DNA from 3 places in the Kitasatospora sp. NPDC098652 genome. Region 2 is predicted to be linked to each of the others. Evidence: predicted binding sites of a transcription regulator. Region 2 holds the regulator's gene; each other region holds the start of a gene.

Region 1 (3,274 bases), on a different contig from region 2:
GACGGCGTCCTCGATGCGGTGCTTGCGCTCCTTGAGCTCCACCTCGGTGGCCGCGCCGGCCTTGATGACGGCCACGCCGCCGGCCAGCTTGGCGAGGCGCTCCTGGAGCTTCTCGCGGTCGTAGTCCGAGTCGCTGTTCTCGATCTCGGCGCGGATCTGGTTCACGCGGCCGGCGACCTGCTCGCTGTCACCGGCACCGTCGACGATGGTGGTCTCGTCCTTGGTGATGACGACCTTGCGGGCGCCACCCAGGAGGTCCAGACCGGCGTTCTCCAGCTTGAGGCCGACCTCCTCGGAGATCACGGTGCCGCCGGTGAGGACGGCGATGTCGCCGAGCATGGCCTTGCGGCGGTCGCCGAAGCCCGGGGCCTTGACGGCGACGGACTTGAAGACGCCCTTGATCTTGTTGACGATCAGGGTCGACAGGGCCTCGCCCTCGACGTCCTCGGCGATGATGACGAGCGGCTTGCCGCTCTGCATGACCTTCTCCAGCAGCGGGAGCAGGTCCTTGATCGAGCCGATCTTGGAGTTGGCGATGAGGATGTACGGGTCCTCGAAGGTCGCCTCCATCCGCTCCAGGTCGGTGGCGAAGTAGGCGGAGATGTAGCCCTTGTCGAAGCGCATGCCCTCGGTGAGCTCGAGCTCCAGACCGAAGGTGTTGCTCTCCTCGACGGTGATGACGCCTTCCTTGCCGACCTTGTCCATGGCCTCGGCGATGAGCTCGCCGATCTGGGTGTCGGCGGCGGAGATGGAGGCGGTGGAGGCGATCTGCTCCTTGGTCTCCACGTCGGTGGCCTGGGCCAGCAGCTGGTCCGAGACGGCGGCGACGGCCTTCTCGATGCCGCGCTTGAGGGCCATCGGGTTGGCGCCGGCGGCGACGTTGCGCAGACCCTCGCGAACCAGGGCCTGGGCGAGCACGGTGGCGGTGGTGGTGCCGTCACCCGCGACGTCGTCCGTCTTCTTGGCGACCTCCTTGACGAGCTCCGCGCCGATCTTCTCGTACGGGTCCTCGAGCTCGATCTCCTTGGCGATGGAGACACCGTCGTTGGTGATCGTGGGGGCGCCCCACTTCTTCTCCAGCACGACGTTGCGACCCTTGGGGCCGAGCGTGACCTTCACTGCATCGGCGAGCTGGTTCATGCCACGCTCAAGGCCGCGGCGAGCTTCCTCATCAAAGGCGATGATCTTGGCCATCAGAAGTGGTCCTCCGGGACACGGTCGACTGCTCGGACCAAGGGGTGCCCGCGACGGACGGCCCTGGTGCGCGGAGGTCCATTCCCCTACCGCTCCCGGGGGCCTCACCGACCCGGTCCGCTGTCACTCTCACACTGTGAGTGCTAACGCCAATGATTAGCACTCCGGGTGGTCGAGTGCAAGCCCAATGACCGACCCGCGAGCCACCGTCCGCCCCCGCGCGGGAGCCCGGACGGCCCGCCCGGGGAACGCGAACGGGCCCGTACGACGCGTGTCGTACGGGCCCGTCGAGAAGCGAGTGGTCACCAGCCGTGGGCCGCGCCGAGCTCCTGGGTGCCGGAAGAGGTCAGACCGCCGCGCGGACCATGTCCGCCTGCGGGCCCTTCTGTCCCTGGGAGATCTCGAACTCGACCCGCTGGCCCTCCTCGAGGGTGCGGTAGCCGTCCATCTGGATCGCGCTGTAGTGGACGAAGACGTCCGCACCACCGTCGACCGCGATGAAGCCGTAGCCCTTCTCCGCGTTGAACCACTTGACGGTGCCCTGAGCCATTCCGAACTCCCCTAGTGCTGTGCTGGCCCTTCACGGGCCCGCAGGTCGCGGGCCCGGGTCTGGTTTGAAGGCCGGCCCGGGGAACCCCCCCTGGGCGCAGCCGTGCACGCCGCAATCCTCCGCAGCGGGGCGCCGGACGGCTTCCGTGAGCGGCTGATTACGTCGACCGCCGCTGAATGTATCCGGATCGACGCCCTCTGCAACAGGGTCAGCCGCCGGGAATTCCGCAGCCCCGTCAAGAGACAAGAGCGAACAAACCGGGAGAAAATCGGCAATTAGCGCCGGACATAGCGGACGAATTACTCAAATGCCTGCAGGAATTCTGACATCTGCCTGACATGTTTCACGGCCCCGGCCCCGGGGCGGTCTCAGCGTCCGGACGAGCTCCGGCGAAGCACCCACTGCCGGAAGGGGAAGCCCTGTTCCCAGCAGAGCCACACTCTACTCCGACTCCGACCGAAAATATTCCCGCCGAAATGCAAGCGGCCGCCCGCACGCACGGAGAGTGGAATTCCGTACGCGCGGACGGCCGGGAAACGGCGGGAACGGCTCAGCAGCCGCCGGCCACCGCCGGAATGATCGAAACGCTCGCACCGTCCGTGATCCCGGTCGCCAGACCGTCGGCGAACCGCACGTCGTCGTCGTTCACGTACACGTTGACGAAGCGGCGCAGCTTGCCGGTGTCGTCCAGGATCCGGGCCGCGATGCCCGCGTGGTTGTGCTCCAGGTCGGCGATGACCTCGCCCAGGGTGGCCCCCTCGGCGGTCACCTCGGCCTCGCCGCCGGTGTAGGTGCGCAGGATGGTGGGGATGCGGACGGTGGCGCTCATGACTCTCCTAGCGGGGTGGGGGGTGGATCAGGCGGACGCGAGGCCGGCGGCGTGGAAGGAGTCCAGCGTCGGGCGGATGACGGCGGTCATGCCCGCCTCGGAGACGGCGTCCAGCGTCTTGAGGCCGTCCCCGGTGTTGATCGCGACGGTCTCCTTGGCGGGGTCCAGCAGACCGGTCTCCACGAGCTTCTTCAGCACGCCGACGGTCACCCCGCCCGCGGTCTCGGCGAAGATCCCCTCGGTCCGGGCCAGCAGCCGGATCGCCGCCACCACCTCCGCGTCCGTGACGTCCTCCACCGCGCCGCCGGTCCGCCGGGCGATGTCCAGCACGTACGGGCCGTCCGCCGGGTTGCCGATCGCCAGCGACTTGGCGATGGTGTCCGGCTTCACCGGCCTGATCACGTCCCGGCCGGCCTTGAACGCCGCCGACACCGGCGAGCAGCCCTCCGCCTGGGCGCCGAAGATCCGGTACGGCCGGTCCTCGACCAGGCCCAGCTTGATCAGCTCCTGCAGCCCCTTGTCGATCTTCGTCAGCTGCGAGCCCGAGGCGATCGGGATGACGAGCTGCTCCGGCAGCCGCCAGCCGAGCTGCTCGCAGATCTCGTAGGCCAGCGTCTTGGAGCCCTCGCCGTAGTACGGCCGCAGGTTGACGTTGACGAAGCCCCAGCCCTCGCCGGCCGGGTCCCCGATGAGCTCCGAGC
Region 2 (3,274 bases):
TCGGGCCCGTCGAGCCGCAGTACGGCCCCGGGCGCGGCGGCGGCGATCCGCTCGGTCTCGACGACGAAGACGGGCGCGGTCATGGCGGGGAACCTTTCCTGGGGTGGCCTGCGGCCGGGGAGGGGAAACACCGCAGGGGTGCCGGGGGTCCTCCCCCCGGCACCCCTGCACGGACGACTACCGGCCGTTGAAGGCGTCCTTCAGGCGCGAGAACAGGCCCTGCTGGCCCGGCGCGAACTGGCCGGACGGCCGCTCCTCGCCGCGCAGCAGCGAGAGCCGGCGCAGCAGCTCCTCCTGCTCGGCGTCGAGCTTGGTGGGCGTCTGCACCTCGACGTGCACTATCAGGTCGCCCCGGCCGCCGCCGCGCAGGTGGGTGATGCCCCGGCCGTGCAGCGGGATCGACTGGCCGGACTGGGTGCCGGGCCGGATGTCGACCTCCTCCAGCCCGTCCAGGGTCTGCAGCGGCACCTGGGTGCCGAGCGCGGCCGCCGTCATTGGGATGGTGACGGTGCAGTGCAGGTCGTCCCCGCGCCGCTGGAAGACCGCGTGGGTGGTCTCGGCGATCTCGACGTACAGGTCGCCGGACGGGCCGCCGCCGGGGCCGACCTCGCCCTCGCCGGCCAGCTGGATCCGGGTGCCGTTGTCCACACCGGCCGGGATCTTCACGGTCAGGGTGCGGCGGGCCCGCACCCGGCCGTCGCCGGCGCACTCGGGGCAGGGGGTCGGCACCACGGTGCCGAAGCCCTGGCACTGCGGGCACGGGCGGGAGGTCATGACCTGGCCCAGGAACGAGCGGGTGACCTGGGACACCTCGCCCTTGCCGCGACACATGTCGCAGGTCTGGGCCGAGGTGCCGGGGGCCGCGCCCTCGCCGTTGCAGGTGGTGCAGGTGACGGCGGTGTCGACCTGGAGTTCCTTGGTGGTGCCGAAGGCGGCCTCCTCCAGGGTGATCTCCAGCCGGATCATGGCGTCCTGGCCGCGGCGGGTGCGCGAGCGCGGGCCGCGCTGGCCGGCCGCGGCGCCGAAGAAGGCGTCCATGATGTCGGAGAAGCCGAAGCCCGCCGCGCCGGCGCCGAAGCCGCCCGCGCCACCGCCGCCGCCCGGCGACAGCGGGTCGCCGCCCAGGTCGTAGACCTGGCGCTTCTGCGGGTCGGAGAGCACCTCGTAGGCGGCGTTGATCTCCTTGAACCGCTCCTGCGTCTTCGGGTCCGGGTTGACGTCCGGGTGCAGTTCGCGTGCCAGGCGCCGGAACGCCTTCTTGATCTCGTCCTGCCCCGCATCCCGTCGGACGCCGAGTACCGCGTAGTAGTCCGTGGCCACCAAATGCTCCGCTTGTTCCGCCTGTAGTAGTGCTGCGACTGGACGCCGGCCGTTGCGAATCCAACGGCCGGCGGTGTGCTACGACTCGGCCAGGATCTGGCCCACGTACCGTGCCACCGCCCGCACCGCCCCCATTGTGCCCGGGTAGTCCATCCGGGTCGGACCGATCACACCCAGTTTGGCCACACTCTCGTCGCCCGAACCGTAGCCGACCGAAACGACCGAGGTGGAATTCAGCCCTTCGTAGGCGTTCTCCCGCCCGATCCGGACCGTCATCGCGGCGTCCGTGGTCTCACCCAGGAGGCGGAGCAGGACGACCTGCTCCTCCAGGGCCTCCAGCACCGGCTGGATGGTGAGCGGGAAGTCGTGCCCGAAGCGGGTCAGGTTGGCGGTGCCGGCCAGCATGATCCGTTCCTCGTTCTGCTCGGCGAGCGCCTCGAACAGCGTCGCCAGGACCGTGCTGACGGTCGGCCGGTCGGCCGCCTCGAAGGCCGCCGGGAGCTCCTCCAGGAGCCCAGGGACGTCCGGCAGCCGCTGCCCGGCCGCCCGGGTGTTGATCCGCGAGCGCAGGTCCGCCAGGACCGTCTCGCCGACCGTGCCCGGGCAGTCGACCATCCGCTGTTCGACCCGGCCGGTGTTGGTGATCAGCACCAGCATCACCTTGGCCGGGGCCAGCGCCACCAGCTCGATGTGCCGGACGGTGGAGCGGGTCAGCGAGGGGTACTGCACCACGGCGACCTGGCGGGTCAACTGGGCGAGCAGCCGCACCGTACGGGTGACCACGTCGTCCAGGTCGACGGCGCCGTCCAGGAAGTGCCGGATCGCCCGGCGCTCCGGGGAGCTCATCGGCTTGATCTCGGCGAGCTTGTCGACGAACAGCCGGTAGCCCTTGTCGGTGGGGATCCGCCCGGCGCTGGTGTGCGGCTGGTGGATGTACCCCTCCTCCTCCAGCGCCGCCATGTCGTTGCGCACGGTGGCCGGGGACACCCCGAGGTTGTGCCGCTCCACCAGGGCCTTGGAACCGACCGGCTCCTCGGTGCCCACGTAGTCCTGGACGATCGCGCGCAGCACGGCGAGCTTGCGGTCGTCCAGCTGGCGGACCTCTCCGGCCATGGGGCACGCACCTCCGTCTTCGCACGTTGTCCGTCTGTGATGCTGCGAGCCGCTCCGGGGAGGGCCCCGACCCTGGCACTCTGCATGCACGAGTGCCAAAACCGTACCTGCCAGTGTACGGCCCGGGTCGTACCGCAGGAACGGCCCGGCCGGGGTGATCCTGCCCGCAGTTCCGGACGGCCACCGCGACACTCCGCGTGCACGGGTGGTGCCCCGGGGCCGTCCGGGTGGCAGCATCGAAAGCGACGGCGAACGGAGGAGCAAGCGATGTCGAGCTCGGGCCAGCACACCCGTTTCGCGCCCGACCGCGGCCTGACCAGCCGCATGGTCGGGACGATGTTCGTGATCGGGCTGCTGTACGTCGGTTTCACGGGCCTGCTGATCGCGCTGCTGCGCGGGGCCTGGCCGCTGATCGTGCTGATCTCCGGCGGGCTGTTCGTGGCCCAGTTCTGGTTCAGCGACAAGATCACCGAGCGGGCCATGGGCGCCCACCAGGTGACCGAGGAGCAGTACCCCCAGCTGCACGGCACCATCGACCGGCTCTGCGCCCTGGCCGACATGCCCAAGCCCCGCGTGGCGGTCGCCGACAACGACATGCCGAACGCCTTCGCCACCGGCCGCAACCCGCAGAACGCCGTGGTGTGCGTCACCACCGGACTGCTGCGCCGACTGGAACCCGAGGAGCTGGAGGGCGTCCTGGCGCACGAGCTGTCGCACGTCGCCCACCGGGACGTCGCGGTGATGACCATCGCCGGCTTCCTCGGCGTGCTCGCCGGGGCGATGACCCGGGTCGCGATGTACGGCGGGTTCATGGGCGGCAACCGCAACAGCAACGACCAGA
Region 3 (3,274 bases), on a different contig from region 2:
TCTGGGCGACGCGGCCGGCCACGGCCTCGGAGTCACCGGCGCCGTCGACGACGGTGGTCTCGTCCTTGGTGATGGTCACGCGGCGGGCGGTGCCCAGCACGTCCAGACCGGCCTGGTCAAGCTTGAGGCCGACCTCCTCGGAGATGACCGTGCCGCCGGTCAGGACGGCCAGGTCGCCGAGGATCGCCTTGCGGCGGTCGCCGAAGCCCGGGGCCTTGACGGCGACGGCGTTGAACAGGCCACGGATCTTGTTCAGCACGAGGGTGGACAGCGCCTCGCCGTCGACGTCCTCGGCGATGATCAGCAGCGGCTTGGAGGTGCCGCTCTGCAGGATCTTCTCCAGCAGCGGGAGGATCTCCTGGATCGAGGAGATCTTGCCCTGGTGGATCAGGATGTACGGCTCCTCGAGAACCGCCTCCTGACGCTCCGCGTCGGTGACGAAGTACGGCGACAGGTAGCCCTTGTCGAACTGCATGCCCTCGGTGAAGTCCAGCTCCACGCCGAAGGCGTTCGACTCCTCGACGGTGATGACACCGTCCTTGCCGACCTTGTCGATCGCCTCGGCGATCAGCTCGCCGACCTGGGTGTCCTGCGCGGAGAGGGAGGCGACGGCGGCGACGTCGTCCTTGCCCTCGATCTCACGGGCGATGGACAGCAGGTGCTCGGAGACGGCGGCGACGGCCTTGTCGATGCCCTTCTTGAGGGCGGCCGGGCCGGCGCCCGCGGCGACGTTGCGCAGACCCTCGTTGACCAGGGCCTGGGCCAGCACGGTGGCGGTGGTGGTGCCGTCACCCGCGACGTCGTTGGTCTTGGTGGCGACCTCCTTGACGAGCTGCGCGCCAAGGTTCTCGTACGGGTCGTCCAGCTCGACCTCACGGGCGATGGTGACGCCGTCGTTGGTGATGGTCGGGGCACCGAACTTCTTGTCGATGACGACGTTGCGGCCCTTGGGGCCGATGGTCACCTTGACGGTGTCGGCCAGCTTGTTGACACCGCGCTCCAGCGAGCGGCGGGCGTCCTCGTCGAACTGCAGGATCTTCGCCATGTTCCCTATTCCCTCGGGGCTGCGGCCGGCCGACCGGCCTCCGAACTACCTGAACCAACAACCACGCCCCGGGCCCCTGTCACTAGGGACACGGATCCGGGGCGGGTCGGAACGACTTACTTCTCGATGATGGCGAGAACGTCGCGGGCGGAGAGGACGAGGTACTCCTCGCCCTGGTACTTCACCTCGGTGCCGCCGTACTTCGAGTACAGGACGATGTCACCGACGGCGACATCGAGCGGCAGCCGCTGGCCGTCCTCGAAGCGGCCCGGGCCGACAGCCAGGACGACACCCTCCTGGGGCTTCTCCTTGGCCGTGTCCGGGATAACCAGGCCGGAGGCCGTGGTGGTCTCGGCGTCGAGCGGCTGGACCACGATGCGGTCCTCGAGCGGCTTGATGGCAACCTTGCTGCTGGTGGTCACGTCCGAGCTCCCCTTCGGAGATTACGGGGCTTTCTAACGGGTAGGGGCGAACCTGCGCATCTGCCGTCGCGGGGGTCAGAAGCGCGTCTTCGCGTTAGCACTCCCCCACTGGGGAGTGCCAAGGACGACCATAGGCCGCCGTTAGCACTCAGTCAACCAGAGTGCCAACGACGCGCACTGCGGGCTCAGCCGGCGGATGAGTAGCCGTACTCATGTGCGGGGCCCGACCGGGCGGCCAGACTCCTGCCATGACCTCGATCCCGCTGCGCGTCGGGCCGGGCCGGCTCAAGGACGCGACCCTCGCCCTCCTCGCCCTGCCCCTGCTGGGCGGCGTGCTCCCGTTCGTCGTCCTCTGCGTCACCGTCGCCGTCGGCAGCGGCTCCGGCAGCTGGGACGACGGGGACGGCAGCGGCTGGGCCTTCCTGGGCATCGGCCTGATGGCCGGTCCGGTCGCCGCCCTCGCCGCGGGCGTCCTGACGGCCGTCCGCACCTGGCGCTCCGGCTACCAGCTCCTCCCGGTCGCCGCCGCCCTCTCGCCGTTCGTCGTGCCGGCGGTGCTCTCCTCCGGCGTCCTGTGGCGGTAACCGCCCGCGGCTCCCGGCACTCGGGTACCGGATCACCCCCTGGGTCACGCTGGGCGCTCCGGCGCTCCGGCCGTCCGGGCTCTGGCCGGCCGTCCGCCCGCACGGCGGCCGACCGGTCAGAATGAGCCCGTGGACACCGAGAACCTCCAGCCCCTGCTGACCCCCGAGGGTCAGGCCCTGCTCGCCGAGCTGCGCGAGTTCGCCCCCGAGGAGGAGCTGGCGCTGGCCACCCGGCTGCGGCGGGAGCACCCGGCGGAGCTGGTGTCGGCGGTGTTCGGCCAGGCGCGGCTGCGGCAGCGGGCGCGGGCGAAGTTCGGGGCGGACGCCGACCTGATGTACTTCACGCCCAACGGGGTCGAGCAGTCCACCCGGCGGAGCGTGGCCGAGTGGCGGGCCCGCCGCTTCGCCGAGCTGGGCGTGCGCACCCTGGCGGACCTGTGCTGCGGCATCGGCGGGGACGTGCTGGCACTGGCCCGGGCCGGGATCCGGGTGCTGGCCGTCGACAAGGACCCGGCGGCCTGCGCCGCCACCGCCGCCAACGCCGCCGCGCTGGGCCTGGCGGAGCTGGTGGAGGTGCGCTGCGCGGACGTCGCCGAGGTGGACGTCACCGGCTACGACGCGGTCTTCACTGACCCGGCCCGGCGCACCTCGCGCGGCCGGGTGTTCGACCCGGAGGCGTACGCCCCGCCGCTCTCCTGGGCGATCGAGGCCGGCCGGCGGACCCCGATCGGCGCGTTGAAGGTCGCCCCGGGCATCCCGCACGAGGCCGTCCCGGCGGACGCCGAGGCCGAGTGGGTCTCCGACCACGGGGACGTCAAGGAGGCGGTGCTCTGGTTCGGCACCGGGGCGGTCCGCCCGCACCGCGCGACCCTGCTGCCGCACGGCGACAGCCTGACCGGCGGCGACCTGCCCGACCCGCCGGCCGGCCCGGTCGGGCGGTACCTGTACGAGCCGGACGGCGCGGTGATCCGGGCGCACCTGGTGGCCGAGGTGGCCGGGCAGGTCGACGGCCGGCTGATCGACCCGAAGATCGCCTACGTGACCTCGGACCGGCTGGTCGCCACCCCGTACGCGCACGCCTTCGAGCTCACCGACGTGCTCCCGTACAACGTCAAGAAGCTGAAGGCGCTGCTGCGCGAGCGCGGGGTCGGCACGGTGGTGATCAAGAAGCGTGGGATGGCGATCACCCCGGAGGAGCTGCGCCGTCAGCTCAAGCCCTCCGG

What was found. The regulator HrcA, encoded in region 2, represses chaperone genes, less so after heat shock. The targets are predictions, from matches to a motif close to TTNGCACTCNGNNNNNCNGAGTGCNAA.
Region 1: the regulator HrcA is predicted to act here: its motif matches at 1,351-1,377, upstream of groL (chaperonin GroEL).
Region 3: the regulator HrcA is predicted to act here: its motif matches at 1,609-1,635, upstream of groES (co-chaperone GroES).

The regions. Positions count from the first base shown of each region.
Region 1 covers NZ_JBIWAQ010000022.1:128,018-131,291, forward strand. The annotation lists gene groL (chaperonin GroEL) at 1-1,194, opposite strand, end outside; gene ACIQWA_RS34040 (cold-shock protein) at 1,541-1,744, opposite strand; gene ACIQWA_RS34045 (MoaD/ThiS family protein) at 2,295-2,573, opposite strand; gene thrC (threonine synthase) at 2,601-3,274, opposite strand, start outside.
Region 2 covers NZ_JBIWAQ010000007.1:136,137-139,410, reverse strand. The annotation lists gene ACIQWA_RS17960 (16S rRNA (uracil(1498)-N(3))-methyltransferase) at 1-83, opposite strand, end outside; gene dnaJ (molecular chaperone DnaJ) at 178-1,320, opposite strand; gene hrcA (heat-inducible transcriptional repressor HrcA) at 1,399-2,433, opposite strand; gene htpX (zinc metalloprotease HtpX) at 2,701-3,274, shown strand, end outside.
Region 3 covers NZ_JBIWAQ010000005.1:499,457-502,730, reverse strand. The annotation lists gene groL (chaperonin GroEL) at 1-1,045, opposite strand, end outside; gene groES (co-chaperone GroES) at 1,162-1,467, opposite strand; gene ACIQWA_RS15375 (hypothetical protein) at 1,716-2,051, shown strand; gene ACIQWA_RS15370 (SAM-dependent methyltransferase) at 2,181-3,274, shown strand, end outside.